Regions from separate parts of the Psychrobacter sp. H27 genome, predicted to be linked through region 2. Evidence: predicted binding sites of a transcription regulator. Region 2 holds the regulator's gene; each other region holds the start of a gene.
The links. The regulator PhoB, encoded in region 2, activates phosphate uptake and scavenging genes when phosphate is short. The targets are predictions, from matches to a motif close to TGTCATNAANCTGTCATAA.
Positions count from the first base shown of each region.

Region 1: a site for PhoB is predicted at 3,054-3,072, ahead of AC5JPY_RS10210 (DNA translocase FtsK). Genes of this name have one in related genera too.
Region 3: a site for PhoB is predicted at 8,373-8,391, ahead of pstS (phosphate ABC transporter substrate-binding protein PstS). Genes of this name have one in related genera too.

Region 1 is NZ_JCACRX010000001.1:2,485,908-2,496,247, forward strand. Features, by position in the region: gene rimI (ribosomal protein S18-alanine N-acetyltransferase) at 1-162, shown strand, start outside; gene AC5JPY_RS10195 (MerR family transcriptional regulator) at 260-694, opposite strand; gene aat (leucyl/phenylalanyl-tRNA--protein transferase) at 728-1,540, opposite strand; gene trxB (thioredoxin-disulfide reductase) at 1,541-2,563, opposite strand; gene AC5JPY_RS10210 (DNA translocase FtsK) at 3,124-6,531, shown strand; gene AC5JPY_RS10215 (amidase) at 6,815-8,308, shown strand; gene AC5JPY_RS10220 (DODA-type extradiol aromatic ring-opening family dioxygenase) at 8,370-9,263, opposite strand; gene rlmH (23S rRNA (pseudouridine(1915)-N(3))-methyltransferase RlmH) at 9,348-9,836, opposite strand; gene AC5JPY_RS10230 (DUF421 domain-containing protein) at 9,933-10,340, opposite strand, start outside.
Region 2 is NZ_JCACRX010000001.1:1,589,095-1,599,434, reverse strand. Features, by position in the region: gene fadB (fatty acid oxidation complex subunit alpha FadB) at 1-94, shown strand, start outside; gene fadA (acetyl-CoA C-acyltransferase FadA) at 326-1,498, shown strand; gene AC5JPY_RS06400 (isochorismatase family protein) at 1,769-2,344, shown strand; gene AC5JPY_RS06395 (HD domain-containing protein) at 2,475-3,104, shown strand; gene asd (archaetidylserine decarboxylase) at 3,198-4,034, opposite strand; gene dtd (D-aminoacyl-tRNA deacylase) at 4,149-4,601, shown strand; gene phoB (phosphate regulon transcriptional regulator PhoB) at 4,714-5,418, shown strand; gene phoR (phosphate regulon sensor histidine kinase PhoR) at 5,477-6,586, shown strand; gene AC5JPY_RS06370 (M23 family metallopeptidase) at 6,803-7,393, opposite strand; gene AC5JPY_RS06365 (3'-5' exonuclease) at 7,590-8,309, shown strand; gene AC5JPY_RS06360 (alpha/beta hydrolase family protein) at 8,317-9,282, opposite strand; gene AC5JPY_RS06355 (LOG family protein) at 9,589-10,272, shown strand.
Region 3 is NZ_JCACRX010000001.1:2,026,486-2,036,825, reverse strand. Features, by position in the region: gene AC5JPY_RS08290 (histidine kinase) at 1-783, opposite strand, end outside; gene argH (argininosuccinate lyase) at 1,011-2,384, shown strand; gene AC5JPY_RS08280 (oxidative damage protection protein) at 2,675-2,965, shown strand; gene phoU (phosphate signaling complex protein PhoU) at 3,057-3,839, opposite strand; gene pstB (phosphate ABC transporter ATP-binding protein PstB) at 3,989-4,909, opposite strand; gene pstA (phosphate ABC transporter permease PstA) at 4,988-5,893, opposite strand; gene pstC (phosphate ABC transporter permease subunit PstC) at 5,943-6,896, opposite strand; gene pstS (phosphate ABC transporter substrate-binding protein PstS) at 7,140-8,300, opposite strand; TPP riboswitch at 8,594-8,749, shown strand; gene thiC (phosphomethylpyrimidine synthase ThiC) at 8,992-10,340, shown strand, end outside.

The DNA of each region.
Region 1 (10,340 bases), 900 kb from region 2:
GTGGAAAGTTTGTTGTTAGAGGTGCGTGCAAATAATCATGCGGCGATTGCGTTATATGAGCGGCAAAACTTCGTCGTGATCCATAAGCGCAAAGGCTACTATCAATCATCACATCAGCCAGCAGTTGATGCGCTTATTATGCAGCACACTTATACCGAGTAGACTGGAGGAAATCTAGTTGATAGTCAAGATAGTAGTGTTTCTGAAGGCAAGTACGGGATATCAAGCAGAGTTATTATGGTTACGGCGCTCAGCGTACTTACTGTGAAGGTATCGTCTTTTTACAAACTTCAATATCCAGCTGATACTCACTATCTGCCTGCATCTGAACAAGAATGTCGATGCGCTCGCTCAGTAGCTCTACCATCATACTGATATTGGCTTGTTGTTTTTTGACTTGTTCTAGCTTTTGCTGAGTCAGCATGAGCTGCAAATCAATATCCAGTTGACCATCGTAATAATCGTTTAAGCTGTTTTTGATCTCGATGAGGGTGAAGCCAATAGCTTGTGCACTCTTAATCAACTCAATACGTTCGATACACTCAGGATGAAACTCCGTATACAAGCGTGACCCTGCCTGACGTTTACGTGATTTTAGCAGACCTAACTGCTCATAATGACGTACCGTGTCTTTGGTGGTATTGGCCTTCGCTGCCAGCTCTCCGATCAACAAAAATGAGATATCAAGCGCCATAAAAACCTCGTTGTTGCTTAGCTATTGTCATTATCATGATATGCGTTGCCAAGGCTCTGTAGTATCAAGTCGCGTCACTGCTAATGGTTTGTGCAAGCTGTAATCCCACTGAACAAAACGATGACCTATCAGGCTATCTAACTGGGCAAGGAAATCAGTACGCGGCAGGGTGGTAGCGCCCAAGCTCATGAGGTGATCATTTGGCAATTGGCAATCGACGAGTGCCACGTGACTTTGTTCGCATAAGCGCATCAAACCCCAGAAGGCTATCTTTGAGGCATTGGACGCACGATGGAACATAGACTCGCCAAAATAAATATTGCCTATTTTTAGTCCGTAAAGTCCGCCAATCAGCTGACCTTTCTCATCCCAGACCTCAATACTGTGGGCGAAGCCTTGCGCATGCAATTTGGTATAGGCCTCAATCATCTCATCATGAATCCAAGTATGCTCGCCTTCAGGCAAGTCATTATTAAGACCATCGCTTCGCGGTAGACTACAGGCGTGTATGACCTCATCAAAAGCTTGATTGAGTGTCAACTGCCAACGCGCGCGGCTTGCTTGCTTACGTAGCGACTTACTCGGTTGATAATCAGATGGTACTATCACACAGCGTGGCTCAGGACACCACCAAGCAATAGGTTCGTCTTCATTGAACCACGGGAATAGTCCCCGTGCATAAGCAGATATTAATGTCTCGGGTGTTAGATCGCCGCCCATCGCGACAATGCCAATCCCATCAGGATCGACAGAGATAGGATTAGGAAAGTCATAACGCCCAAGACTTTTTAGAGTCTCAGGCGTGATGTATTGAGTGGTATCATCGTGCTGCGTGAAGTTATCCATTTACTCTTCTTGATCAGCAGTTAGGGTTGATGCATACGTATGGTCTTTCGCCGTTGCTTCACCGATAGCATCTAAGTACTTTTCAGCATCAAGTGCTGCCATACAACCTGTACCAGCAGAGGTAATAGCCTGACGATAAACATGATCAGCGACGTCGCCAGCTGCAAATACACCCTCAATGCTAGTTTGTGTAGCGTTACCATTGAGACCACTATTGACAGTCAGATAGCCATCTTTCATGTCCAATTGACCGGTGAATAGGTCAGTATTAGGCTTGTGACCGATCGCGACAAACATACCCATTGCGTCTAGTTGTTTGGTGCTACCATCAATCATTGATTCGATAACGACACCATTGACACCCATATCATCACCAACCACCTCTTTTACCTGATGGTTCCACTCGATTTTGACATTGCCATTTTTGGCTTTTTCAAACAGCTTGTCTTGTAGGATTTTTTCAGAGCGTAAGCTATCACGGCGATGCACCAAGGTGACTTCAGAAGCAATATTAGACAGATATAAGGCTTCTTCGACGGCGGTATTACCACCACCAATCACAGCGACTTTTTGGTCTTTGTAGAAAAAACCGTCACAAGTGGCACAAGCAGATACGCCAAGCCCTTTAAATTTGGTTTCTGATTCTAGCCCTAAATACTGTGCAGACGCACCTGTTGAGATGATCAAGGCATCACAAGTATAGTCGCCGTTGTTACCTGACAACTGAAATGGGCGCTCGTTTAGATTGACTTCATTGATATGGTCATAAACCAACTCTGTACCGAAGCGCTCAGCATGCGCCTTCATACGCTCCATCAGCGCTGGACCTGTCAAATCATGTGCATCGCCTGGCCAGTTATCGACTTCGGTGGTAGTCGTTAATTGACCGCCAACTTCCATACCTGTAACCATAACTGGTTTAAGATTGGCACGTGCAGCGTATACCGCAGCAGAGTAACCAGCAGGACCTGAGCCCAAAATAATAAGTTTTTCGTGACGTGGAGCAGTAGTGTCAGTTGCCATGAGGTGTTCCTTTCTAAAAATACGAATGAATAATGTTAGTTATAAATATAATAAAAAAATCAAAAATTATGACTAATATGGTTTTTCTAATTGCTGTGTGATAATAACATAAGGGCATAGGTCGAAAAGTGCAAGTTTGCTAAAACAAACACAGCTATCATTAGAATCAAAGCATAATAACCTTGAAATACTAGCGCTAGAAACAGCTGGTATTTTATAGCGTTTGTACAAAACCGCTAGCAGTATTCTGTTAGCAATACTCTATTGGTGGACGGTTTTTTTGCACAAATAGCGTCTCGATTTACTTTCCTACACGCTTTATTTATAAGACTGTCGCCACTGTACCTATGTATTTGTTATTATAAGGAGTTATGCCGAGTGAGGTAGGGTTTGGGTGACAATGACGGTTGTGCGTTCTTATGATGCTAGCGTCTTATGATAAATGCCTCCCTACCAAAAACACTCTGCGAGGTACATCTATGTCAGCACTTTATGTCAGCATGATTAGGCTTAGTCATGCGTTGGCGACCATTTAGTATTAACAACAAGGCAGATTTTACGTGATATCAGCACCGCATATTGAGTATTTAAAAAAGGGAATGTTTACCCTCCTTGGGTTAATACTGGCCGTATATCTGTTTGTCATTCTAATGACTTACACAGGTAATGATCCTAGCTGGTCGCATATTAGTAGTGACATGACAACCATCAATAATATGGGTGGTCAGACGGGTGCTTGGTTATCTGACTTGCTCTACAGCTTTTTTGGGTTTGGTGCCTGGTGGTTTTTAGCATTTGTCGTTTATGAGTCGATTCTTATTTGGTGGGACAATAAACCCACGTTTTGGCTCATGCGACTGGTCGCTTACGTGTTTTTGTTGCTGACTGCTAGTGCGTTATTTGCACAACTGGTCGCCCTAATTCAACAAGTGACTAACCCTGCATCGATGGGACTTGAAGGTGTTGCTGGTGGTATTATCGGTCTTGAGTTACAAGAGCGCTTGGCGCAGCTACTATTGCAGTGGGGTAGTGTGGCTTTCTTGGCGGTATTCGTCGTGATTACAGCTACTTTTGCTTTCAATATTCATTGGCTTGCGATATATCAGAAGATTACGGCGTTATCGTGGCTTGGCTCAGGCGTAAAAAACAAAGAGGCTGTAGACGTTACTCTGCCAATCAGTGCGTCACAAGACGATAGCCACAGCGTAGATGATCAGGCTGAGCAGCAAGTAGAGCATGAACAACTGCCACTTAAGCTGCAATCAGCTGATCATACTGATAGTATTAATGAGGTAGATAACAGTAGCCGATTCAGTAATGTGTTGTCAGATTTCTTGTCGACATCAGGGTTAGCAGACAGCGTCAAAGCCTCTATAGCGACCGCAAAAGAAGCCACTACGTCAAGCGATGAGAAAAGTGCACCACTATATACAGCGGCGGCGACTACCAGTGTTATGGCTGATAGCGCAGCGAACCATATGGCACCACCAGCAATGTCAGCTCCTACCGCGATACCTGCTCGAAAAGTCGAGCCAAGTTTTGCATGGAACGATGCTAATACGGTTGATGACCTGCTCGCGAGTGAGCATATGGTTTATGGTGCCAGCAGTATAGAGAGCTCTAGTGCGCCTGTACTTAACTATACTCAGACAGACACGACTATAGACATGCCCGAAGAGGAGCGGGCATCAAACTCCCAGACGATGCCAATTGCGCAAACAGCTGCGACTGAACCTGCTGAATATAACCAGGAGTTCGCTGATCAGCTACAAGCTAATGAGCCTGAAACAACTCAATCAAGTGATACGAGCCAAAGCGTCGATCAGTTAGCAGAAGCATGGCTGGCCGAGCATGGTGATCTATCTGAACCTGCCACAAACGGTGCAATGCAAGACTCTCAGAGTATTCAAGATACTGCTATAACGGAACAGGCTCGAGTTGAGCAAGCCGTCATTGAGCAACCTGAAGTTGAACAGGCTAAAGTTCAGGAAGTAATCGAAAAGCCTGCAATTGAACAACCTGTCGCTAAACAAGCGGTACAGGAACAAATAATAGAGCCCATACCACAGGTAACCGCTAGCTCTACAGATAAGTCGTCTCCTAAGCCAGCTGCTGAGCCAGCAGAACAGCCGTATGATGAGGCATCACTATCTGTATCTGAAGAGCCGATTGCAGCAGCAATGGACGTCGTACCAACCGTGTCAGATACCTCAGATATGACACCAACCAATACACCACCTGCAAACCCGAAGGCAGCTCCAACAGTAGAATCGGTAAGCCCAGTTGCAGACACACAGCCAACAACCGCAGCAAAACCATCTGTTAGTTTTGCTGTACCTGAGGGTGATAGCAGCAACCATATCACGGATATGATGCCAGAAGATGACAGTGCTAAGAATGCGAGTGCCCCAGTTATGCCGCACATTAGCGATGATGCAGCATTCAGTCAAAAATCACGCTCTATGCAAACGGCGGCCTATCGCAGCAGCCTTACGCCCATTCCAGAGGTCTCTATACTGGATAAGCCCGATCCTGACCGTAAGCCTAGCTATACCGTCGCTGAGCTTGAACAGTTATCTGAATTGTTAGAGATTAAGCTACAGGAGTTCAATGTAAAAGCGTCTGTCGTTAACGCTATCCCAGGGCCTGTTGTGACTCGTTTTGAGGTAGAGCTGGCTGCTGGTGTCAAAGCGAGTAAGGTAACGGGTATCTCGCGTGACTTGGCGCGTTCACTATCTATGGCGTCACTACGTGTGGTCGAAGTAATACCGGGCAAGCCATATATCGGTATCGAAGTACCCAATAAAAAACGTGAAATGGTACGCTTAATTGAGCTGTTAAATACGGATACTTTCAAAGACCCCAAAGCACAAATCAGTATGGCAATGGGAAAAGATATCGGTGGCAACCCTATTATCACTGATCTTGCGCGCGCGCCGCATATGCTGGTTGCTGGTACGACAGGCTCTGGTAAGTCAGTACTGGTCAACTCGATGCTGCTCTCTATGCTACTCAAATATACGCCCAACGAGCTGCGCCTGATCTTGATTGATCCAAAGCAGCTTGAGCTTGCCAACTATAATGACATTCCGCATCTATTAACACCGGTAGTCACTGATATGACAGAGGCTGCCAGTAGCTTGTCGTGGTGTGTGGCAGAGATGGAGCGCCGCTATCAATTAATGAGCCTACTCAAAGTGCGTAAGCTCAATGAGTTCAACAAAAAGGTCATGGCAGCAGAACAATCAGGCAATCCTATGCTCGACCCACTATGGCGACCGAACGATAGCGTCAGTATCAGTCAAGCACCAAAGCTCAAAACCTTACCGATGATTGTTATTGTCGCCGATGAGTTTGCGGATATGATAATGCAGGTTGGTAAACAAGCCGAAGAGCTCATCACGCGTTTGGCACAAAAATCACGGGCAGCAGGCATCCATCTGATGCTAGCCACACAGCGTCCATCCGTCGATGTTATTACTGGTTTGATCAAAGCAAACATTCCCGTGCGTGCAGCGCTACGAGTCAACTCAAAAGTCGATTCACGTACGATCCTAGATAGTGGCGGTGCTGAAGATATGCTGGGCAACGGTGATATGTTGTTCTTAGGACCTGGGCAGATTGAGCCAGATCGTGTGCATGGTGCTTATGTGAGTGACGAAGAGGTCAACCGTGTCTGTGATGCGTGGCGTGAGCGCGGTGCGCCTGACTATATCGATAATATGGCGGGGAACTTTGAGCTGTCTAGTCCGGGTAGCGGTGGTAGTGCCAATGCTTCTGGTGAAGACGATGACCTATACAATGATGCGGTCGCCTTTATCATGGAAACGCGCAAGGTTTCAGCCTCTAGTATCCAGCGTAAATTTAGTATCGGCTACAACCGTGCGGCGCGTATTGTTGACTCTATGGAAGAAGCGGGATTGGTCAGCTCTATGGGCAAAAGTGGTAAGCGTGAACTATTGATGTAGCGATAGGTTCAAGTTGATAACGGAAAAGCGAGTCACGAAAGTGGCTCGTTTTTTTTGCTTTAAATTAAGATAGATATCTTTAAGTTGAAAGTGTTGAAGTGAACTGTGTCTATATTCAAGTAGACGTCACTGAATACTTCAAATGACTAATGAGTTTGTTTATCCATTATTCGTGATGGCTTTTTGTACTAAACTAAAAGAAGTATATTAGGCAAATATGTATATATTTTAAAAAGCAATCATCCCAAAATTTACGACAGTTACTCTCCAAGGAAGGTCAGTTATGTTTAAAGAATATACTCAGTATGATGCCATAGGGTTAGCGGCATTGGTCAATGCAGGTGACGTCAGTGCAAAGGAGCTGTTGGACGCCGCGGTCTATCAAGCCAATGAAGTGAACCCCAAGCTCAATGCCATTGTGCATCGATTTGATGAGCGCGCTTACGATGCTGCGCAGGCAGGACTGCCATCTGGTGTGTTTACGGGTGTACCTTACTTGCTCAAAGATCTGTCATTTAGCTTCGCTGATGAGCCTATTACGATGGGTAGCCGTAGTGTCAATATCATCTCAGCACAAGACAGCGAAATCGTCAAACGAATGAAGTCGACAGGCGTCAACACCTTCGGTAAGACCAATACGCCAGAGTTTGGTTTAATTATCACCACCGAGCCAAAAGCGCATGGCGCCACTCACAATCCGTTTAAAAAAGGCTATAGCTCTGGTGGCTCATCAGGCGGTAGTGCAGCAGCAGTCGCGAGCGGTGTCGTACCGATGGCAGGCGGCGGTGACGGTGGCGGCTCGATACGGTTTCCCTCTGCGTGGTGCGGTACATTTGGACTAAAACCCAGCCGCGGACGCAACCCAATGGGACCTAATCTTGGTGAAGGCTGGGACGGGGCAGTTGCCGATCATGTGATCACACGCTCAGTACGTGATAGTGCCGCGATGCTCGATGCCACGAGTGGTGAAGAGATTGGGGCGCCATATGTCATTGCGCCGCCAGATGGGACTTTTTTGCAAGCGGCGATGCGTGCGCCCAGACCACTCAAAATTGCGTTGCAGCAGCAGCCACTGATCGCCAATACTGCCGTGGATAAAGAAGTCCTTGCTGTACTAGAGCAAACCGCCAAGCAACTAGAGTCTATGGGGCATCAGGTCGTACACGCTGAGCCAGATATCAATATCGAGCAGTTTTGGCACGACTTTATCGTAGTGGTGTGCGCACATACTGCCTTTACGATTGATAATATCGAGCGGGAGTTTGGGTCTGAGCATATCAAAAACCTAGAGCCGCAAACCTATAATATGGCGCTACTTGGACGCTCGTTATCGGCAGTAGATTTGGTCCATGCCAAGCACGGTTGGCATCACAGTCAATATCAAACGGGTCTGTTATTAGATACTTACGATATGATTTTGTCCCCGACCGTACCGACGCCTGCTGTCAAACATGGTGTGCTACCACCTAGTCGCATGGATGAGATGATGATGCGTAGTGCTGGAGTGCTCAATAAAGGGTTTGATATGGGTGGATACGCCTTTAAGTCAGGCATGATCGAAAAGCTGAGCGCCCCTGTATTAGGAAAAATGGGCTTTACACTACTGGGCAATATTACAGGGTTGCCAGCTATGTCAGTACCTGTCGGCATGAGCAAAAAAGGCTTGCCGATTGGTATGCAGCTCATCGGCCGTATGAATGATGAGGCGACCTTATTGAGTCTAGCAGGTGAGATAGAACGAGCAGGCTTATTTACTAAACCTGCTTTTGAGAAGTAGTTTTATGCGTTTTGATTAGATAAGTAGGCGCTAATAATAAGTAGGCGCTAATAAACAGGAGCTAGTCAAAGCGATAAATATCCATGCCCAAGCTATGATGCGCCATGCTTTGATGAACGACAGAGACGCGCTGACCGGCACCTAACGCAAAAAACAGCGGTAGCAAATGCTCGTCGCTTGGGTGAATGTCTTTGTACTCAGGGTATTGTTGCCAGTCGAGGGCAGTAGGTATATCTATCTTGAGCTGCTGGAGCAACCATTGCTTAAAGGCTTTGGCCGCTTGATCGATACTATCGGCTTCCCAGCGTAGTGCTTGCAGGTTGTGAGTGATATTACCTGAACCAATCACAAGTATCTGCTCATCACGTAGGTGCGCAAGCTGCGCCCCCAATTGATAGCAGGCGATACTGTCATAATGCTGCGGCAAGGATACTTGGACAATAGGTACATCTGCCTCTGGGTACAGATGTCTCAGCGGCGCCCACACCCCATGGTCACAAGCGCGCATTGGGTTGACGCTACAGGTGATACCACGTGCGGTGAGCTGCTGAGCAAGTGTCTCAGCTAGCGCTGGCTGACCTGATGCAGGATACTGCAGCTCGTACAGTTCAGGCGAAAACCCCGAAAAATCATGCCACGTCTTTGGCTGCGGGTTACTGCTAATCTCGAGCTTTGCTGATTGCCAATGTGCCGACATAATGACGATGGCACGTGGTTTCGGTAGGTTTTGCCCTATACGTGCTAGTGCGCTGGTTGTGGCAGATTGCTCAATTGCAAGTGTGGGTGCCCCATGCGAGATAAACAGTGCCGGTAGTTTGGCCGTATTAGAAATTACCGCAGACGCACTGTCCCATGCCGCGGCAGAGGTAATGGGCGTCGGTGCACTATCGTGATAATGATCACGCTGTTGCGTAATTTGAGAGGCGTTAGAGGTCGCGCGTTTTGGATATTTCATGTAGCATTTATTAGGGCGCGCGCTGGTTTTTCAATCCGTTGTCTGATGGATATTTTAGAGTAAGACCGCTGTTATGGCTCGTATCTAATTACCACGGTGATAAGGATGGTTGTTGTTGATACTCATCGCGCGGTATAACTGCTCCATGAGAACAACACGAACTAGAGGATGCGGTAATGTCAGCGCCGACAAAGACCATTTTACATCTGCCTTTGCCAGCACTTCTGGTGATACCCCATCTGCACCGCCAATGACCAAGGCAATATCATCGCCTTGCTGCATGGCACCTGAGAGTTTATCTGCCAGTCCCTCGGTCGATAGCATTTTACCTTTGACATCGAGTACCCATAGCTGCTCACGGCTTGCAGCATTGTGCGCGGCCAATATCGCTTGACCTTCTTGCTCACGGTACTGTGCTAGATTGGCATCTGATGGGTTCTTTGCCCGTTTTGCAGCAGCAATCTCTACAATCTCTGTGCTTAGCATCGGCTGAATACGCTTAAAGTATTCATCAAACCCTGTTTGTACCCAGCTCGGCATTTTATTACCAACGCTCAAAATTCTTACTTTCATAATACCTACCAACTTAATTATCAATAACTATCAAAATCATCACGAAAACTACTGTGTATACGACAACACGATATCTACTACGTTATCTTCAAAAACTCACATCAACGGTTTGAGCGTTTCTGATACGCTACGATCTTTACTTTGGCTATCATCGCTCTCATCAGATGGTTTTGGTTTTGGAATCACGCTGAGCTTGGCATCAGATTCAAAGACAACGGCTTCAATGTCGTCAAAGTTGTTTATACCTTCGTCGCGCATCGCACATTCGATTTCTTGGCGAGTTAAACGCTCCGCGCGCATCGCCTCTGGCAAAAACTGTCCTTGATAAAACACAATCCGTGGATCGGACAAAATCACACTGCTAAATTGCGGTGAGATAGAGGCGTACTTGGTCACCAAGAACTGTAAGAGGTACAATACTAAAATAGAGGACACCCCTTCGATGAATGGGATGTTTTTTAGCAAGATAGTACTTGCGCCCAATGAGCCAATCATGACCGTGAC
Region 2 (10,340 bases):
TGAAAAGTATGCACACCTTGGCAAAGCCTATGAAGCGCCGCAAAAGATTCGCGATATGGCAGCAGCTGGCGAGACTTTTTACTCGGTCGCTTAATGAACATACCGTATTAGGATAAGTGTGGTACGTCTGGCAAAAGAGAGATAACAATGGATTTATTAATACTCTTTGATTGCGGACGTACTGTTTTAGTAGATTTACTTCAGAACTGATGGATGGGATTAATCGTCGACGTACATAGCATACGGTGCTTTGTGCAAGACCAGTAAACCATAGCGCTGAAGTGGACTGCCTACACTGACAATAAAAATTGAAAAGGAAGATAGTATGACAACTTTAAGTCCAAAAGATGTGGTCATCGTAGATGGCGTACGCTCGGCAATGGGCAAAACCAAAAACGGTATGTTCCGCCATGTACGTGCTGACAGCATTTCAGCTGAACTGGTACGTGCTTTGGTAGAACGTAATGACTTTGATACCAATGACATCGAAGATATTATCTGGGGCTGTGTTAACCAGACTCTAGAGCAAGGTTTAAATATCGGTCGTAACATCGGTCTGCTAGCTGGTATTCCAAAAACTGCTGGTGGACAAACGGTCAACCGTCTATGTGGCTCTTCTATGCAAGCGCTACATACTGCTGCTGCGCAAATCATGACCAACCAAGGTGATGTATTCATCATCGGCGGCGTCGAGCACATGGGCCACGTAGGCATGATGCACGGCGTTGATTTAAACCCAGCTGCCTCTAAGCACTATGCAAAAGCCTCAAACATGATGGGCTTGACCGCTGAGATGCTAGGCCGTATGAATGGCATTACACGTGAAGAGCAGGACGCTTTTGGTCTTGAGTCACATCGCCGTGCATGGGCTGCGACTACTGAAGGTCGTTTTGACAATGAAATCATCGGCATTGAAGGTCATGATGCGGCTGGTCGCTTGCAATTATGTACTGTGGATGAAGTGATTCGTCCAGATGCGACGATGGAGCAAATGCGCAACCTACGTCCAGCGTTTGATCCAAAAGGCGGTACGGTTACAGCAGCAACGTCATCTGCATTGTCTGATGGTGCGTCAGCCATGCTAGTCATGAGCGCACAAAAAGCCAAAGATCTTGGTCTAAAACCGCGTGCTCGTATTCGTAGTATGGCCGTTGCTGGTTGTGATGCGGCTATCATGGGCTATGGTCCTGTACCTGCTACCAACAAAGCACTAAAGCGTGCTGGTATGAGCATCGATGACATGCAAACCATCGAGCTAAACGAAGCATTTGCAGCTCAGGGTCTGTCTGTATTGAAAGGACTGAACCTGTCTGACAAGCAAGACATCGTTAACATCAACGGTGGTGCAATCGCTCTAGGTCATCCACTAGGATGTTCAGGTGCTCGTATCACCGTAACTCTGCTAAACGCAATGGAGCAGTCAGATACTGAAATCGGTCTAGCGACGATGTGTATCGGTCTTGGTCAAGGTATTGCTACTGTTATTGAGCGCGTTTAATCTAGTCTATATAAATAAGATTACCTGAACACGCAAAAACAGCTACTTTCTAATAAATAAAACCCCCAGTCATTATGGCTGGGGGTTTTTTATGGCATAAATAAACGAGGCACATGCCCAAAAACAAAACATGTGGTGCGTTTGCAAATTATCTCCATTGACGCATCCAAAAAACTGTGACTAAATAAGAGTGAGATAAACCATGGCACTATTAATGATAATTCTAAAATAGCTTTTGATAATAACTGTCAGCCGTACAAGGAGTGTACTATGTCTACCATGATTAATGATCGCACCTATCGAATCGCTCGTGAGAACACCCAGGCAATGATTATTGATGTACAAGAGCGCCTAACACCGCATATCTATGACCACGAAAACATCGTCAAAAAAACCGTTACTCTAATCAAAGGGCTGCAAGCACTCAATATCCCAATTATGCTGAACGAACAATACAAAAAGGGATTGGGGGATACCTTGCCAGAGTTACGCGACGTGCTTGAAGGTGATAATGCCAAGAGCTTCGAAAAAGCTACCTTTAGCGCTTGTGATAACAATGACACATGGCATCATTTGGCGCAGCAGAACCGTAGTACCGTGCTGCTATTTGGTGCTGAAGCGCATGTCTGTATTATGCAGACAGCATTAGATTTATTAGACAACGGCATGCAACCTGTCATTATTGGCGATGCGGTTGGCTCTCGTTTCCCTTACGATAAAAAACAAGCGATTCGCCGTATCCGCCGTGCGGGTGGAGTGATCAGTACTGTTGAGTCGATATTGTTTGAGCTGTGTCGTAGTAGTGAAGATCCTGCGTTCAAAACCATTATTAATTTGATAAAGTAGACAGTCATATAATAGGGTGCTCAGTCATTTAACTGAAACATTTATAAGAGATAGCGCTTGATAACATCAGCGCTATCTTGCTGTTAGCAACATCATAATTCATAAGATTATCAAAAAATTAGAGAGAAATATGTCCTTAAACACAACTATGTCATTGACCAACCCAAAGTCTGCTGCAAACATCGACATAGATGATGTTACTCACTTCTTATTAGAGCTAGATGCCCTCAAGCGTATCAATCGCCGTAGCTATGTGACACAAACCACTCGCCGCGAAAACTCTGCCGAGCACTCTTGGCACTTGGCTATGGCGTGTTGGTCGATTGCTGAAGCGTTTGAATTAGATGTCAATCATGAGCGACTGCTAAAGATGGCACTGGTACATGATTTAGGTGAGATTGACGCTGGCGATACGTTTTTATTCGCAAACAGTCGTAGCGATGCGCACGTTGAAGAGCGCGCTGGTATTGCTCGACTACAAGCAGAGCGTGGCAATGGTATCGCAGCATTAAGTGAGGTTTGGGAGGCGCAAGAAACGGGTAGCAGCAAAGAAAGCCAGTTGCTTAGAGTGGTTGACCGCTTATTGCCATTTTTACTCAATCTTAATACTGAGGGAAAAACGTGGGTCGAAGCCCAAGTAACACGTTCGCAGGTAGCTTGTGCCCTTGCTTTTATCAAAGACAGCTTTCCACCCATTCATGATTGGCTTAACAAAAATATCGACTATGCAACCCAGCAAGGATGGCTGATCGATGCATAACTCTATATGAGTGACAGGCATAAAAAAGCCCAGTTAAGTATGCATTAACATACCTAACTGGGCTGATATTTTGAGCGTTTTTATACAGTCATATTATTGAGCGTTCGCCATCCCCAACAGTTGACCCATTTGCACGATGCTGTTGGCTTGCATACTATCCAACCAGTCAGCTTTTGCCGCTTTTGGTAGCACCACGATAGCCGTTGAGCCTAAATAAAAACGTCCAAGCTCATCCCCTGCGGCAAACGGCAGGTCATGCTCGGCTTCTTGGATGTCGTCAGTACGAGTGATTTTACCTGTCGCGACGGTTTCGATACCAGCGACGATCATAGCGCCTACCATGACAACGGCTGCTTTGCCGTACTTGGTATCGAACATGCAGACCAGACGCTCATTACGGGCAAACAAATCTGGCACGTTAGCGGCCGTAGTGTTATTAACCGAAAACAACGTGCCAGGTACGTAGCGAGTCTTGGTCAACGTACCTGTAAACGGCATATGGACACGGTGATAATTGCTAGGCGCTAGGTAGATCGTCGCAAAACTGCCATCCGCAAAGTAACTGCCATCTTCGCTATCAGCCAGCAGCTGTCCGACATCATAGTGACGACCCTTGGCTTGCAATAACTTATGGTCTTGGATTTGTCCGAGCTGAGAGATAATACCATCAGCAGGGCTGACGATACCGTTGTCAGTGGTATCGATGGTACGAGCGTCTTCTTTTAATTCACGAGTGAAAAAATCATTGAAGCTCTCGTATGCATTGAGACTCTGGCGCTCATATTCGTCTAGGCTGATGTTATAGGCTTTTGCAAAACTACGAATAAAGGTACGTTTAACATAAGGATGGCGGCTGGCGGCCAAACGTCCAGCGACTTTACTGAGCTGCTGCTGTGGTACCAGCTGTTGTAAGGTGGTAAATACATTCATAATACGGCTACCAAAATAAGAGATGATGTCATTATTGCATGTGCAAGTTAATGACCGTATTTTATCATGGACAGCCCATTATTGTCTGAGCATAATCTGTTAAGGAATGAGTAAATGAAGGCACTTATACAACGAGTCAGGCGGGCTAGTGTGACTATCGATGAGCATTGTGTTGGCAAAATAGATCATGGAATACTGGCTTATATTGGTTTGGGACACGAGGATAGTCTGAGTACGGCTCAGCGAATGATTGATAAAATTCTCACGTATCGTATTTTTGAAAATGATGAAGATCCTACAAAATTTGGTAAACTAGATAAAGATGTCCAGCAGGCAGGCGGTGGTTTGTTATTGGTGTCGCAGTTCACCTTGATGGCAAAAACAGACAAAGGTCGCCGTCCTGATTTTGGTGGTGCAATGGCACCTGATGCGGCTCAAATACTGTTTGAGCAACTTATAGATTATGCAAAAACACAGTACCCAAACGTCGCCACTGGTCAGTTTGGCGCTGACATGCAAGTCGCTAGTGTCAATGACGGACCCCTAAATTTTCTACTGGAGATCTGACACTAGAGTGTCATCAAGCTGTCATAATTAATCCGTTTAATAGATAAAGACTGGTGAGTATTTATCGCCTTTTTACATGCTAAATTTTGCCCTCTAACACTGAGAATGTCATATGTATAACGAGCAAATTTTGATTGTTGAAGATGAACCTGCGATTCGTGAAATGGTTGTGATGACGCTAGAAATGGCTGGATTTGAGAGCCTGCAAGCCGCTGATGTCTCAGAGGCGCACCAGCAAGTGGTCGATCATAGACCGTCGCTGATCTTGTTAGATTGGATGCTACCAGGAGACAAAAGCGGCGTTGATTTTTGTCGTATGCTAAAGAACGATGAGCTGCTCTCTGAGATACCAGTCATTATGTTGACGGCGAAAAGTGAAGAGGACAGCAAGGTTTATGGACTCGATGCGGGTGCAGATGACTATATGACCAAGCCTTTTTCAACCCGTGAGCTGATCTCTAGAATCAAAGCGGTATTGCGCCGTAGTAGTGCGATGAGTAGTGACAAGCCTATTGAAATCGGTCAGTTGAGTCTAGATACCAAAAGTCAGCGTGTGACCGCCGCCGGAAAAGTCATCGATGTGGGTCCGACAGAGTATCGTCTATTGGCGTTTTTTATGAGTCATCCAGAGCGCGCTTATACACGAACGCAGCTCCTCGATCAGGTTTGGGGCGGCAACGTATACATCGAAGATCGCACCATCGACGTACATATTAAGCGTCTGCGTAAACTCTTGCGTCCTCATGACTGCGATACATTGATACAGACGGTACGCGGTACAGGCTATCGATTCTCTAGTCTTATTGAACCAAGCTAGTCTTGCATACATAAGGTCGCTGGAATACTAAAATAGCGGATAGTGGTAAGGATAAGAAATGGACAAGACAGTGCCAGCACAACACAAAAAAACCCGTAACAGCCATCAGCAAGATACCCCAGAAAACACCTCTGCCCAGCATGAAGCAGAGCAGCTACAAAAAATCAGAAGCGCACTGCGAGCACTACGAGACGCGGTGATTTTAATCGATGAGAATGATTGCTTAGGATGGTGGAATCAGGCGGCGCAGGATCTATTGTCTTTGCAGAAAGATGATAAAGGGAAGAGTGTCTTTGATTTTATTATCATACCAGAGTTTCACCAGTATTATGAAGACACCACACTGCCCAATGATGGTATCCACATAGAGTCATGGCGCGACCCTAGCCGTTACCTAAAATTTGAGCTCACGTCTTTTGGTGATGAAAAACTCCTATTTATTTATGATGTGACGCGCTTAAAGCACTTAGAGCAAATGCGCCAAGACTTTGTGGCAAACGTCTCTCATGAGCTACGCACACCATTGACCGTCATGACCGGTTACTTAGAAAACTTTACGGATCAGCCAGATATGCCGCCCCATTGGCGCCGTGGTTTTGAGCTCATGACTCAGCAAACCGCGCGTATGAATAGAATCGTAAATGACTTGCTGCTTTTATCTAGAATTGAGATCGAAGAGACGCACGAAGTCAATGCTATAGATATGACCAAGCTACTCACCAATATCTATGATGATGCGCAAGCCTATAACCAAGCCTATAAGCACATCATTCATCTACATATAGACACCTATGATGGTCTATATGGATCAGAGATGTACTTAAACAGCGCATTGTCCAATCTGGTGATCAACGCGATAAAATACACACCAAAAGGTGGCAATATTACTATCAGTTGGACGCGAACATCAGATGGATGCCGGTTTGCAGTCGAAGACGACGGATTGGGGATAGCACCAGAGCATATTGTTCGTTTGACGGAGCGCTTCTACCGTGTTGATAAAGGTCGCAGCCGTGCCACAGGTGGTACAGGTCTGGGGTTAGCTATCGTAAAACACGTACTGCATCAACACGAAGCGCAGCTACAGATTGAATCAATAGAGGGTGAGGGTTCGACATTTAGTGTGGTATTTCCAGCCACTTATGTGCGTACAGTCACCGCAAACTAGGGCGTGTCCCTAATTCAAACGCTTATCATTGAATGGGCTAAAAATGGCTAAATCTTTGGCAAACGGCGTCAAATAGCTGGTCAATATCTCGATATTGTCTGCACTATTTTCCTTGTTAGCCTGCGATTTATTTCATTTTTATCACCATTTTTAAAATAGGGACACGCCCTAGCACCTCTCTTGATACATGCTATTAGAGCTTTTTATACATTATGCTTAATTCTTTTGTAAAAGCGGGTAGGGGTTCACAGCACTGCCGTTAATATAAATACCATAATGTACATGCGGCGGTGTCCCTTTTGCATTGCCGCTATCACCCACGTAGCCAATAGTATCACCTTTATTGACCCAATCATTGGGAGAGATATCAGCATAGTCCTCTAGATGAGCATAATAATGTCCTGCACCGCCCGGTCCTACTACGACGACCACGAGGCCACCTAAAGTATTTTCGCCAACCTTGCTCACGATACCCTGCGTGGTTGACTGTATGGGTGTTCCTCGTTCTGCAAAGATATCGATACCTTCATGTGAGCGCCCTTGACTGCGTGCTGCGCCCCACGTATCCGTCAGGTTTTGCCCTGGTAGTGGGCTGGGTAAGCTATCTTCTGTCGGCAGTTCTTGCTGCAGCAAACTCATCTGTTGCCATTTGGCGACCACAAATGATTGGGTCTGTTGGCTGATATCGGGCAGCAGCTTATCAAACACAAATAACAGCCCAAGCAATACCACTGCTCTAATCAGTACGCTCAACACGCGCCCAAAAATAGAAGGCTTGGGTTGTTGGTTTTTTTCATCTGCTAGCATTGAGGTCTCTTATTTGTTTTATACGATATAAGACTTTATTATAAAAGCCCTGTATACAAAGGTGTGTATAGCATTGTTATCTATGGATTTTATCCCCATAAATACAGGTGTCATTAAACACAAGCACAGCAAATATAACGTTATCTACTTAACACTGTTGTTGAGCGATGACGGTGCTATGGATGGTTAACTTCTTATGAATGATGCTTTTAACACGGCTGATATCTCTACTATGGCTGAGACGGCGCTTGTCATCGATACTGAAACCGATCAAGGCCGTGATCCGAGGCCGATTCAAGTCGCAACGATCAACGTAGCTACTGGATATGAGTGGATGAAATATTTTAACAGTGGTCGTTCGATATCACCTGTGGTTATCAAGGTGCATGGTATTACGGATGCTGATGTCGCTGGTCTTGAGCGCTTTGAGTTAGATCAATTTGAGCTACCAGAGTATTTGATCGGACATAACGTACGCTTTGATTGGCGAGTAATTGGTAGTCCCTCTGCTAAGCTCATCTGTACCGTGAGACTGGCGCGCGCCGCTTTTCCAGAATGGCGCGCGTATGGTCAGTCCAAGTGCATTGAGCAGTTGTTGGGCAAGAGCGAGGCGGGTGCCATGACGATTGCCGCTCATGACGCGTTAGGTGACGCACGAATGTGCTATCTGCTTTATCAGGCATGCTGTGAGCGACTGGAGATTGCCCCGACAGATTTTGCAGCGGCACATGCGATTTCTAACAAAGCGACTCCTGTGAGTAAGATGCCGTTTGGTAAGCATAAAGGCAAACCAATCAAAGAGGTGCCTATCAGCTATGTAAAATGGATGATAGGCAATATTCATAATATGCAGCCGTCGCTATACTCTGCTCTAAAGAAGCGTATTGAAGCAGAGAAAACCCAAGAAGGTGAATAATTAAAGCCTATTCACCTTTGCTCAGCCAATCTACTGCCATTTGCCAAAGCTCTGGTGCTTTGGCATTGGTTTTACCACTAAAATAGAGCATATGACCGACTTGATTTAGTCCAAAATCATCAGGGTCTAAGAAGCGCTTCTCTACAGGCATCTTGGTAAATACGCGTATCATATCGTCCATGTTTTCACTATTGGCGATATCATCATCACTAAAGCCTAACCACAGTGCTGGCGTGCTGAGCTCATCATAAAAATGCGTGTGAATGCTTTTGCCAAACGCGGTTTTGATATAGCCTGCGCCATTGCACCACTCACGCCATTGGCGCGCAACGCCGCGTGGCAATGGCTCGCCCATACCAATCTTGTCTGCAGGTGTATAGCCCAATGCTAAGTTAGTAGTCGGAATAAAAACATCCATAAACCACATCGCTTTGAGCTTATAGGGCATACCCATGTTTTTGATCTGTCCTGATGAGCAGGCGACATTGAACACTGAAGAGATGGCGTCATGGTTCGGCATTAACCCAATGAGCTGTCCACCCGCGCTGTGACCGATGAGATGGTAAGACGCGTTAGGGAACTGATCTTGTAGCGCATCAAGTACGGCTGGCATATCATGGCGACCCCAGCTGATTAAAGAAGCACTACATTTTGCCAGCTCAGTCGACAATGACTCGCCGATACCTTCATTGTCAAAGGTCAGGACACCAAAGCCACTCTGTGCCAAATATGTCGCAAAGTTATGATAAAAACGGCGCTTGATGCCGGTAGCGGGCGCCATCATAATGGCTTTTGTGGGCGCCTCTTTAGGACGATAGACTGTAGCTGCCAGTACTTGATTGCGATCGGTCATGATGCTTAGCGAGTATATGTCGATATCAGTAGCGCTGTCCGTACTATTAGCGTTGATCAAGTTGTTATCGATGATAGAATTTGGGTGGTCTGTAGTCAAAGAAGCGTCGCGATTATCCATCGTTATACCTTAGTGTTTTTTTATTGGTAGATAATAATTATTAAACTATGATGTGTCACAAATACATGTCTTTAAAGTGTAGTTTTTGCGTAGTGATAAATCCCTGTGACTGTGTGATAGCATTGCTTATGTTAAGATAAATGCTGGTGAGACGGTTGCTCAAATATGACTTCCAAGTTTTATAAACCTTGGCTGAGCGCGTTTTATAAACAATGTGCATGATAATACAAACGAAGGGTGTCGGTGTTTTACCTTCACCAATAACAAGCACTCAATAAAACCTGATATAAAAATTAAGGATGCTGTATGCAAATGAAAATAAATGACGATACTTACGATGTAATTACTAGTAAGGACATCACAGATATAGAAAAAGCAGTGGATAAATCAGCATTGACGATGCCATTGGTCGCGGTATATTGCGGTTCGCGCTTGGGTAACAGTGATATTTATGAGCAGGCGGCGCGTGAGTTAGGTAGTGCGTTGGCAAATAATGGCATGGGATTGGTGTATGGCGGAGCCAGTATCGGTCTTATGGGTGCTGTGGCAGATGAAGTCATCACTGGTGGTGCTGAGGCCGTGGGCGTCATCCCAACTTTCATGCTCAAGCACGAAATTGCTCATGAGCAGCTAACTCGCTTGCATTTGACCGATACGATGCATACTCGAAAGACAGTCATGGCAGAGTACGCGGATGCTTTTATTACCTTGCCGGGCGGGCTAGGCACACTAGAAGAAATCATGGAAATCGCTACATGGCGTCAGTTGTACCAACACGAAAAGCCAATGATTATTTTAAATATCAATGGTTTTTATGACCGTATGATCGAGCATCTAAAATATACGACTGAGCAAGGCTTTATGAAGCAGCAAGATTTAGACCGTCTAGTAGTATGCAATACCATTGATGAGGCAATCGACATGTTACAGACCGTCGTGACTATCAAAGACGATGTCGATACAGAAAAAATGGCGGGCAGTAACCGCTAGGGTTGTCAGTATATAACCTAAATACGCTTATCAATCTGAAATGATGGCAATCATCATTAGTACATTGA
Region 3 (10,340 bases), 440 kb from region 2:
GGTGGTCATCTCTACAACATTGAGCAGCATCTTTTCTAAAACACTTTGTAAGGTTAAAGCCGTGATGACCATATCGTACATGATGTCTTCATCAGGCAGCTGCCAGCTTACCTCGAGCTTATCTGCTAAGCGACTAGACTCAATCGCTAAGTAATGCTCACAAAGCGCGACTTCCTCTTCAAAACTGATCTCACGCGCACCGCTAAAACTGGCACGGAACAAAGCAGAGACATGCTGTAGTAAGGCAGCAGCTCTTGGCGGATTGGATTCAATAAGTGATACAAGTGTGTTGATCGTATTAAAGAAAAAATGCGGAGCAGTACGGGCTTTAATCAAATCGTTTTGGGCGGTTAACTTATACTCAAAAGATATTTTGAGTGCGTTGAGCTCACGATGATTACGCAAAAAATATAATAAAAACACAATGGTAAAACCACCAGTCAGTACTGTATTGAATAGCAAATTGATCACAAAAGCTTGACGGTCGTATGCCATCAATCCTAGATTAATCATGACCAACACCACTAACGCCATGGATACCGTAGCAGAAAACATCATGAGCATGACAATACGCACACTCACACTAGGAATGCTCGCATTTTTGAAGGCAGGACGCAGATAATCGACCAAATATAGCGCTGGAATGACGGTTAGTGAATTCTGTAGCACTCGAGAAAAGAACTTGATAATAAAATCAGACCAACCTGACAGACCATGACGCTCAATCACTGTCAGAAACAGTGACCAAAAAACGATATATGTCAGCCACTGCCAAGGTCTCATGAGCTTCATGAGTTTGGGAATAAAAAACTCTAAACGTTCGGCTAGTAAGGCAACCTCATCATTTGCTATACTCGAGTTCTTATTCTCTTGACTTGTCTTGTACCGATATGAACGCCAATTCTTCAAACCTTAGTAATCCCGAATCAAGTAAAAGTTCATCTGTCTCTGATTCTAGCACAGATGTCTCTACAACAACTGATGCGACACAAAACAGTCAGGGCCAGCAAATGTGGGGCGGACGATTTAGCGAAGCGACGGACAGCTTCGTTGCCGCTTTTACTGCTTCTGTCGGCTTTGATCAACGTTTTGCTCGTCACGATATTCAAGGCTCAATTGCCCACGCAACGATGCTCAAAGAATGCGATATTCTAACCGCTGATGAAACGGCCACGATTATTGATGGACTGCACCAGGTATTACGCGAGATCGAAGCAGGCGAGTTTAACTGGTCAATCGCTCTTGAAGATGTCCACATGAATGTCGAATCACGCCTAACTGACATTATAGGCGCAGTCGGTAAAAAACTACATACTGGTCGTAGCCGTAATGATCAGGTAGCCACTGATATCCGTTTATGGTTACGTGAAGAGACTGATAATATTATTGCCCTGCTCGTGCGTTTACAAAGCGGCTTACTTGATCTGGCTGATCAACATACCGATACCATTATGCCTGGTTTTACACACCTACAAACCGCCCAGCCTGTCAGCTTTGGTCATCACGTGATGGCTTGGTTTGAGATGCTGTATCGTGATACTGAGCGCTTGGTTGATGCCCGCCGCCGTATCAACCAGATGCCACTGGGCAGCGCAGCCCTCGCTGGCACGACTTTCCCTATCGACCGCACCATCACCGCCGAACTATTAGGGTTCGAAGGTATTTGTCAAAACTCACTTGATGCGGTCTCAGATCGTGACTTTGCAATTGAGTTTACCTCAGCTGCCTCTATCCTGATGATGCACATGTCACGTATGAGCGAAGAGATTATTCTTTGGATGTCAGCACAGTTCAACTTTGTACAGATACCAGATCGCTTCTGTACTGGCTCATCGATCATGCCACAAAAGAAAAACCCTGACGTGCCTGAACTGGTACGCGGTAAGGCGGCAAGAGTCTTTGGTCAGCTCATGACATTGCTCAGCTTGATGAAGAGCCAACCGCTCGCCTACAATAAAGACAATCAAGAAGACAAAGAACCTTTGTTTGATTGTGTCGACACCCTGACAGGGTCGCTTTTGGCATTCGCTGATATGCTACCAAACATCGTCCCGAATAAAGAAAGTATGCGCGCGGCGACAATGAAAGGCTATGCTACGGCAACTGATTTGGCAGATTATCTGGTACGCCAGGGCGTTGCCTTCCGCGATGCGCATGAAGTGGTCGGTAATGCGGTTGCGCTAGGTATCAAAGAAGGTGTCGATCTCAGTGATTTATCATTAGCACAGTTGCAGCAATTCAGCGACGCTATTGGCGAAGATGTTTTTGATTATCTAACTCTAGAGGGCTCGCTTGCCGCTCGTGACCATTTAGGTGGTACTGCGCCAAACCAAGTTAAGAAAGCTGTGGTTAATGGACGCGCACGCTTAAAGGCCTTTGTCTAGTCAACTGACGAGATAGCTGATTCAAAATAGCGGCTAAGCTATGGTTGACGATCAATATTCGTAATATCTACACCCAACACCCGCATCTGTAGCGGGTGTTTTTATTTATCGTACTAAAGTTTGTGATGCTGAAACTTGTGACACTAAAATTTAAGATGCTAAGACTTATGCTACTAAGCTAGTAATTGCAAACGATACACCAGATATCCTTTGCTAAATCTACCAAGACCGTTATCATGGTCTCATAAGATCATGTGATTTTACCCAATATAATAAATAAGGAATGCCTTATGACTGAGACTTTTAACCCTCAAGCCAATACCGTCTTTTGCCGTAAATACAAGCAAGATCTGCCAAAAATGCCGCATCCACCTTTCCCAAATAAAAAAGGTCAAGAACTACAAGAAACGGTATCTGAAAAGGCATGGAAAGAATGGCTTGAACATCAAACCATGCTCATCAACGAAAATCATTTGAGCATGATGGACCCTGAAGCCAAAAAATTCCTGACCGAGCAACGTGATAAGTTCTTGGACAATGAAGACTACGAACGCGCCCAAGGCTGGACACCAGAAAGCTAATCTGAGCTTTCTATGTATTGGTAACGACCACAAAAAAACGCGCTAGCTATAGCGCGTTTTTTATTATGAGCAAACTATGCTGACTGCATTATCAGTCGTCATTACTTTCTAACGATTCGTAGTCGTCGACTGACATGGTACTGACTTGACGAGCAGCCAGACGGTCATTGGCTTCTTGTACTGCTTTTTCGACCATGGCGTAGTCTGAGTGGCGTACATCTTGACCACTGATATAATTGATAACTAGCTCTGCTACGTTTTGTGCATGATCACCGATACGTTCAAGCGAACGCAAAATCCACATGATATTAATGACCTTTGAGACTTGTCTAGAGTCTTCCATGATATAGGTCATCAATGCTCGGATAGCAGATTGATATTCGTTATTGACCACACTGTCATTGCGCATCACTTCAAACGCCTGCTCAGCATTTGATTGGCTAAAGGCTTCTAACGCGTTATTAAGCATCAACCTTACTTGATTGCTTAAGTGCTGTACCTCAGCATAGCCATAAGACGATTTGCCTTGTGCTGCAATTTTGCTTGCCATTTTTGCAATTTTTACCGCTTCATCGCCAATACGCTCAAGATCTACCACACCTTTACTGATAGACATGACTAGGCGCAAGTCTCCTGCTGCAGGTTGACGCTTCGCAACCAATAGCAAGATGTGTTCATCGAGCTCAACCTCCATTCGGTTGATATCAAAGTCCATCTCGATGACCTCTTGCGCCAGTATCTCATCTTTGTCAATCAGTGCATGGATCGCTTTCGCCACTTGGTTGGCAGCGCTATCACCCATGTACAAAAACAAACGAATGGCTTCATCAAGATCTTGGTCAAAACTTTTGGAGATATGCTTATCACTTTGCATGAGAGGTATTCCCTGAAATCTATATTTTATGAGCTCAGTGTGTGCTGGCTAGATAAAACAGTTCGACTCACAATGTCCTGTTGAGCACTTGATGTTTGATCCAGCTTCAGTTTTAACGCATTACTACTTACCTTTGGTGTCACTCAATATCAACCATAACGACCAGTGATATAGTCTTCTGTAGCTGTTTGGGCAGGCTTAGTAAATATCTGATCGGTCTCACCCATCTCAATCATATCGCCCAAATACATATACACCGTGTAGTCAGACACACGGGCAGCCTGCTGCATGTTATGCGTGACAATAGCAATCGTATAGTCGTTTTTTAGATCTTCAATCAACGCCTCAATCGCGCCAGTTGAGATAGGATCAAGTGCAGATGTTGGCTCATCGAGCAGTAGGACTTCGGGTTTGGTCGCGACGCTACGGGCGATACATAGACGCTGCTGCTGACCGCCCGATAGTGACAGACCTGATGCTTTTAGTTTGTCTTTCACTTCTGGCCATAGGGCTGACTTTTTCAGCGCCCACTCCACGCGGTGATCGAGCTCGTCTTTGCTCAGCTTTTCGTAGAGTCGTACCCCAAAGGCGACATTGTCATAGATAGACATAGGGAACGGTGTTGGTTTCTGAAAAACCATACCGACCTGTGCTCTTAGCAAGTTGACATCGACGTCTTTGCCCAAGATGTTATTGCCATCGAGATTGATCGTACCTTCTGCACGCATACCTGGGTATAAGTCATACATGCGGTTAAAGGTACGCAGTAGTGTAGATTTACCGCAACCTGAAGGACCGATAAAGGCAGTGACTTTTTTATCAGCGATATCAATATTGATATTCTTTAGTGCCTGAAAATCATCATAATAGAAGTTTAGATCTCGCACTTCCATTTTTGCGGCAGGCATGTTTTTAGGGATATCGTGACGGGTTTGTTTGTTGAAATCAGTAGCAACGGGTTGCTGTGACTTTTGGTTATTTGACATAGGTCTACTCAATAGGCTGTCGGTTGCCGTATCAAAATCATTCGTTGTGGTTTTTGTACGGGCTTTGCTTATGACATCATTCATAATATTATTCAACCTATCTTAATTGATTTCATATAAATTTGAGTGAGTATCTGCTGCGATACTACAGGGAATCAAGACTTATTTAACCTGACCTCTATTACCAATAAACCGTGCCAATACGTTTAGTACCAAGACAGACGCCGTGATAAGCAGCGCGGCTGCCCAAGCCAACATGTGCCAGTTATCATACGGGCTCATAGCAAATTGATAGATGGTGTTGGGTAAGTTGGCAATCGGCTGACCCATATCGGTACTGAAGTACTGGTTGTTAAGTGCTGTAAATAGCAACGGTGCCGTCTCGCCTGTGATACGAGCAAAGGCTAATAGTACACCTGTGGTCAGTCCAGCTTTAGCCGCTTTGACCGTGACCTGCGTTACCATTTTCCACTTTGGCGTACCGAGTGCGTATGCTGCTTCGCGCAAACTATTGGGCACCAAATTGAGCATGCTCTCAGTCGTACGCACGACCACTGGAATAACAATCAATGCCAATGCTAATGCACCTGCCCAACCAGAGAAGCTTTGACCTTTTACCATCAGAGCGTAGATAAATAGACCAATAACAATCGAAGGCGCTGACAATAAGATATCATTCAAAAAACGAGTGACCTTACCCAGCATACTCCCTTTAGAAAACTCAGACAAATAAATACCGGTCATAAGACCAATGGGCGCACCAATGAACAATCCTGAAAATGCGAGCATTACCGAACCAACAATGGCGTTACGCAAACCACCAGCACTCATAGGGGGCGGCGTATCAGCGGTAAAGATGGGTAACTCCATCATTCCCTGAAAACCTTCAACAAATAATGTCACTAGAATCCACGACAACCAAAACAAACCAAAAACCATGGCTGACATGGCAAACCCTAGCCCAAGCTTATTGGTCCAACGGCGCTTGTTATAAAGACTCTTGTTATAACGTGCTTTAGAGCTTGTCTTGACTGGTAGTGGTGCGTTGAGCGCATTGTTAGAAGGCATAGTCTTTATTTCCCATATCTTTTATCAATATCAAAGTCTGATACATGATTTATCGGTTGCCCGCTTTATGATCCATACGCATAAGCATGAGTTTGGCCAAAGACAGCACAATGAAGGTAATGACAAACAGTATTAAGCCCAAATGTAGTAGCGAGGCCAAATGCAGCTCACTAGAGGCTTCGGCAAACTCGTTGGCTAAGGCAGAGGTAATCGTCACACCAGAAGTAAACAGACTTGGACTGATATTGAAAGCATTACCTATCAAGAAAGTCACCGCCATGGTCTCGCCAAGTGCGCGCCCCAGACCCAAAATAACGCCGCCAACAACCCCTGCTTTGGTATAAGGGAGGATAATCTTGAACATAACTTCCCACGTCGTCGCGCCCATACCGTAGGCAGACTCTTTGAGTAAATCTGGTACAACAGAGAAGACGTCACGCATGGTGGCTGCGATAAAAGGAATAATCATGATAGCCAGCACTAGAGATGCCGTGAACATCCCCAGTCCCATGGGAGCACCTACAAACAATTTACCGATGATAGGTAGAGGACCGATGTGCTCAATAAACCATGGCTGGATATGATCGCCAAAGAATGGCGCAAAAACAAACAAACCCCACATACCATAAATGATAGAAGGGATGCCGGCCAATAGCTCAATGGCAATACCCAGTGGTTTTTTGAGGAACTTAGGGCACATCTCAGTCAGAAATATCGCAATACCAAAACTGACGGGTACGGCAATCACGATAGCGATGAGTGAGGTAACTAGCGTACCGTAAATAGGCGCAAGCGCGCCGTACTCATTGGCGACCGTGTCCCAATTGTTGCTGGTATAAAACCCAAGCCCGAACTCTTGAATACTCGGCCAAGCACCAACGATGAGAGAAACTAAAATGCCCCCTAAAGATAGGAGGACCAGTATGGCAAACGCTTTGGTAGAGTTGACAAATAAAGCGTCGTAACGTTTTTGTTTAGCCAGTTGGGACCTTAAGTCTGTCATAAGTGTCTCAGCATTGAATAGAGTGAATTCAAAAAACCAGTGTGTTTGTTCAGCTTTATCACAACAAGCCCGCCCGCATAATCATTGACGATCCTGTGTACCAATGGCAACTGCTCAATATATCCATCAGTACTGCAGTCAGTGTTACGGTCAAAATTGCTGTGATAAAACCTCTCAAACAACCAGGCTCTCTATAGAGTGGTTGTTTGAGAGTCTAACTATGTCAAAATCAAGAGTAGCAACTTACTGCGCTGGCTTATAAACTGGCTGACCGTCGCTACCTTTTACGTCGTTCCATTTTGCTTTGAATAGAGCCACTGCCGTATCAGAGAATGGGACATAATCTAGGCTCATAGCGCTGTCATCACCTTGGGTATACGCCCAGTCAAAGAAGTTCAACACGCCAGCAACTTGCTGAGGATTCTCTGGCTGCTTGTGTACTAAGATAAAGGTTGCAGCAGCGATAGGCCATGCTTGCTCAGTCTCAGAGTTAGTGATGACTTTATAAAAGCCTTCTTGTTGTGACCAATCGATGTCACCTGCTGCGGCAAATGTCTCAGCAGATGGCTGAACGATGTTGCCCGCGGCGTTCTTCAGTGCAGTATGTGACATGTTGTTTTGCTTAGCGTATGCATACTCAACATAACCGATAGAGTTTTTCATACGGTTTACATAGCTTGAGACGCCTTCGTTACCTTTACCACCTGCGCCAGTCGCAGAGGTTGGCCACTTAACCGTTTTATCAACACCAACCGTATCTTTCCAATCTGGTGATACTTTTGCTAGATAGTCAGTAAAGTTAAACGTCGTACCTGAACCGTCTGAGCGGAATACCGTTGTGATTGCCGCATCTGGCAAGGTCAAATCTGGGTTCATAGCTGCGATAGCCGGGTCATTCCAGTTGCTAATTTTACCTAGATAGATGTCTGCCAAAGTCGTACCATCTAGCTTCAAGGCACCTGGCTCAATACCATCAATATTAACGATAGGTACGACGCCGCCGATGACCGTTGGGAACTGGATAAGATCAGATTCTGCTAGCTCTTCAGGTGTCAATGGCGCATCAGAAGCACCAAAATCGACAGTTTTTGATTGAATTTGTTTGATACCGCCAGATGAACCAATTGACTGGTAGTTAACTTGCCCGCCAGTCGCGCCATTGTAGTCATAAGACCATTTGGCATAGATAGGCTGCGGGAATGAGGCACCTGCACCCGTGATGTTCATTGCGATGTTTTCAGCAGATTTAAAACCAGCATCAGCAGCAGTCGTTTCCTGAGTCTGAGTAGTGGTCGTAGCGCTACTAGTATCAGCGGCAGCGGTTTCTGTCGTATCTGTTGACTTATTACATGCCGTAAGCATTAAGGTGCAACTGACGGCTACTGCTAATAACGAATAACGCATGTAGAACTCCTGAAGTTTAACGACGATATAAAAAAGCATTGTTTGTGATATGCGTGATATCTTGCCAAATCTTTATGACAATTTAATGACAACCGTCGCAATCTTTTATTCGCTTTACATAATATTTAGACAACCTCTGCCTAGCCCAGTGATACCAAGCGATAGTCGTTACTGATACTGAGTGGCCTATTGGATAAATATATTAAACATCGCATTTGGAGTCTGATACTTACGTTCAAATACTATTAGCTGTTAGTGCAGAATTTTGCTAGTATGAAATCTGATTTACAACACTGACAGACTCGGGGTGCGGTGTAGTATTGGCCTACTTTATTAAGCGTTTATAGTTAAACATTAATAACAGTAGCCGCCTATCTACATTCGCTGAGAGATCACCCGCCGAACCTGATGCGGTTAGTACCGACGCAGGGAAGTCTTAAGCACTTTGTTATTGATGACAAAGGACGCGTAGAAATACATTTTTATCATCATTGTCTGAGTATGCGTGCCGCATGAGCAGACAACGAGCGAAGATACAAATCTGCGTCCACTATTTGATGACCATTTACCGCGGCAATTTTTTGATCGCTGTTAGGTGTCGATAGTCCAAACTTGTCTCAATGATAGGTGCTGCACCCGCAGATACTGGCGGTGTTGATTTTATTCAAAAACCAACACGCTAGGACAGCATATGACTACTTTAGACAGCATTTTAGACAACACCTCTTTAGACAGTGCCTCATCTGCACAAACGCATAACCCAGCCAACAACATACCTCTTACCTCAGACTCTACTGACACCGTCAAAGCAGATAAAAAAGCAGACGCCCTAAAAACACCTGCCCACCGTGCTGCCAGTGATGCGCGCTTTGAAGAAGATGCACGCGACCTGCACCGTATTCTACCCGCCTCTCGCAAAGTCTATATCCAAGGTTCAAGACCTGACATCCAAGTACCGATGCGCGAAATCAGCTTGGCGGATACACCAGTCGGCGGTACGGGTGATAAAAACGGTGAGCATAATCCGCCATTTTATGTTTACGATACTTCAGGCGTCTACACTGACCCCAATGTCGAGATTGACTTGACGAAAGGTCTACCAAAACTGCGTGAAAACTGGATCGCCGAGCGTGACGATACGGAGCAATTAAGCGGTCTATCTAGCTCATACGGTCAAGCACGTGCTCGCGATATCAGCACTGCCAACCTTAGATTTGCTCATATTGACAAGCCACGCCGTGCTAAAGATATTGATGAAAAACCAGGGAATGTCACGCAGATGTACTACGCGCGTCGCGGCATCATCACCCCTGAGATGGAATATATCGCCATACGTGAGACGCAAAAACAGCACGCGCTGACCGATATGCGTCAACATGACGGCGAGAGCTTCGGCGCCAATACGCCTACTATCATAACGCCTGAGTTTGTCCGTGACGAAGTGGCAGCTGGACGTGCAATCATCCCAAACAACATCAATCACCCTGAATCTGAGCCGATGATCATCGGGCGCAATTTCTTGGTGAAAATCAATGCCAATATCGGTAACTCCGCGCTGGGTTCGTCTATCGATGAAGAAGTATCCAAAATGACGTGGGCCACACGTTGGGGTGCGGATACCATTATGGATTTATCAACGGGTAATCATATTCATGAAACCCGTGAATGGTTAATCCGTAACTCGCCTGTGCCAATTGGTACCGTACCGATTTATCAAGCGCTGGAAAAAGTCGATGGCGTCGCAGAAGACCTAACATGGGAAATCTTCCGCGACACTTTGATTGAGCAAGCAGAGCAAGGCGTGGATTATTTCACCATTCATGCCGGCGTCCTACTTCGCTATGTACCACTCACTGCAAAACGCTTAACGGGTATCGTGTCGCGTGGTGGCTCTATCATGGCGCAGTGGTGTCTGGCGCATCACAAAGAAAGTTTCTTGTACACGCATTTCGAAGACATCTGCGAGATTATGAAGCAGTACGATGTGGCGTTTAGTCTAGGTGATGGCTTACGTCCTGGCTGTCTACAAGATGCCAATGA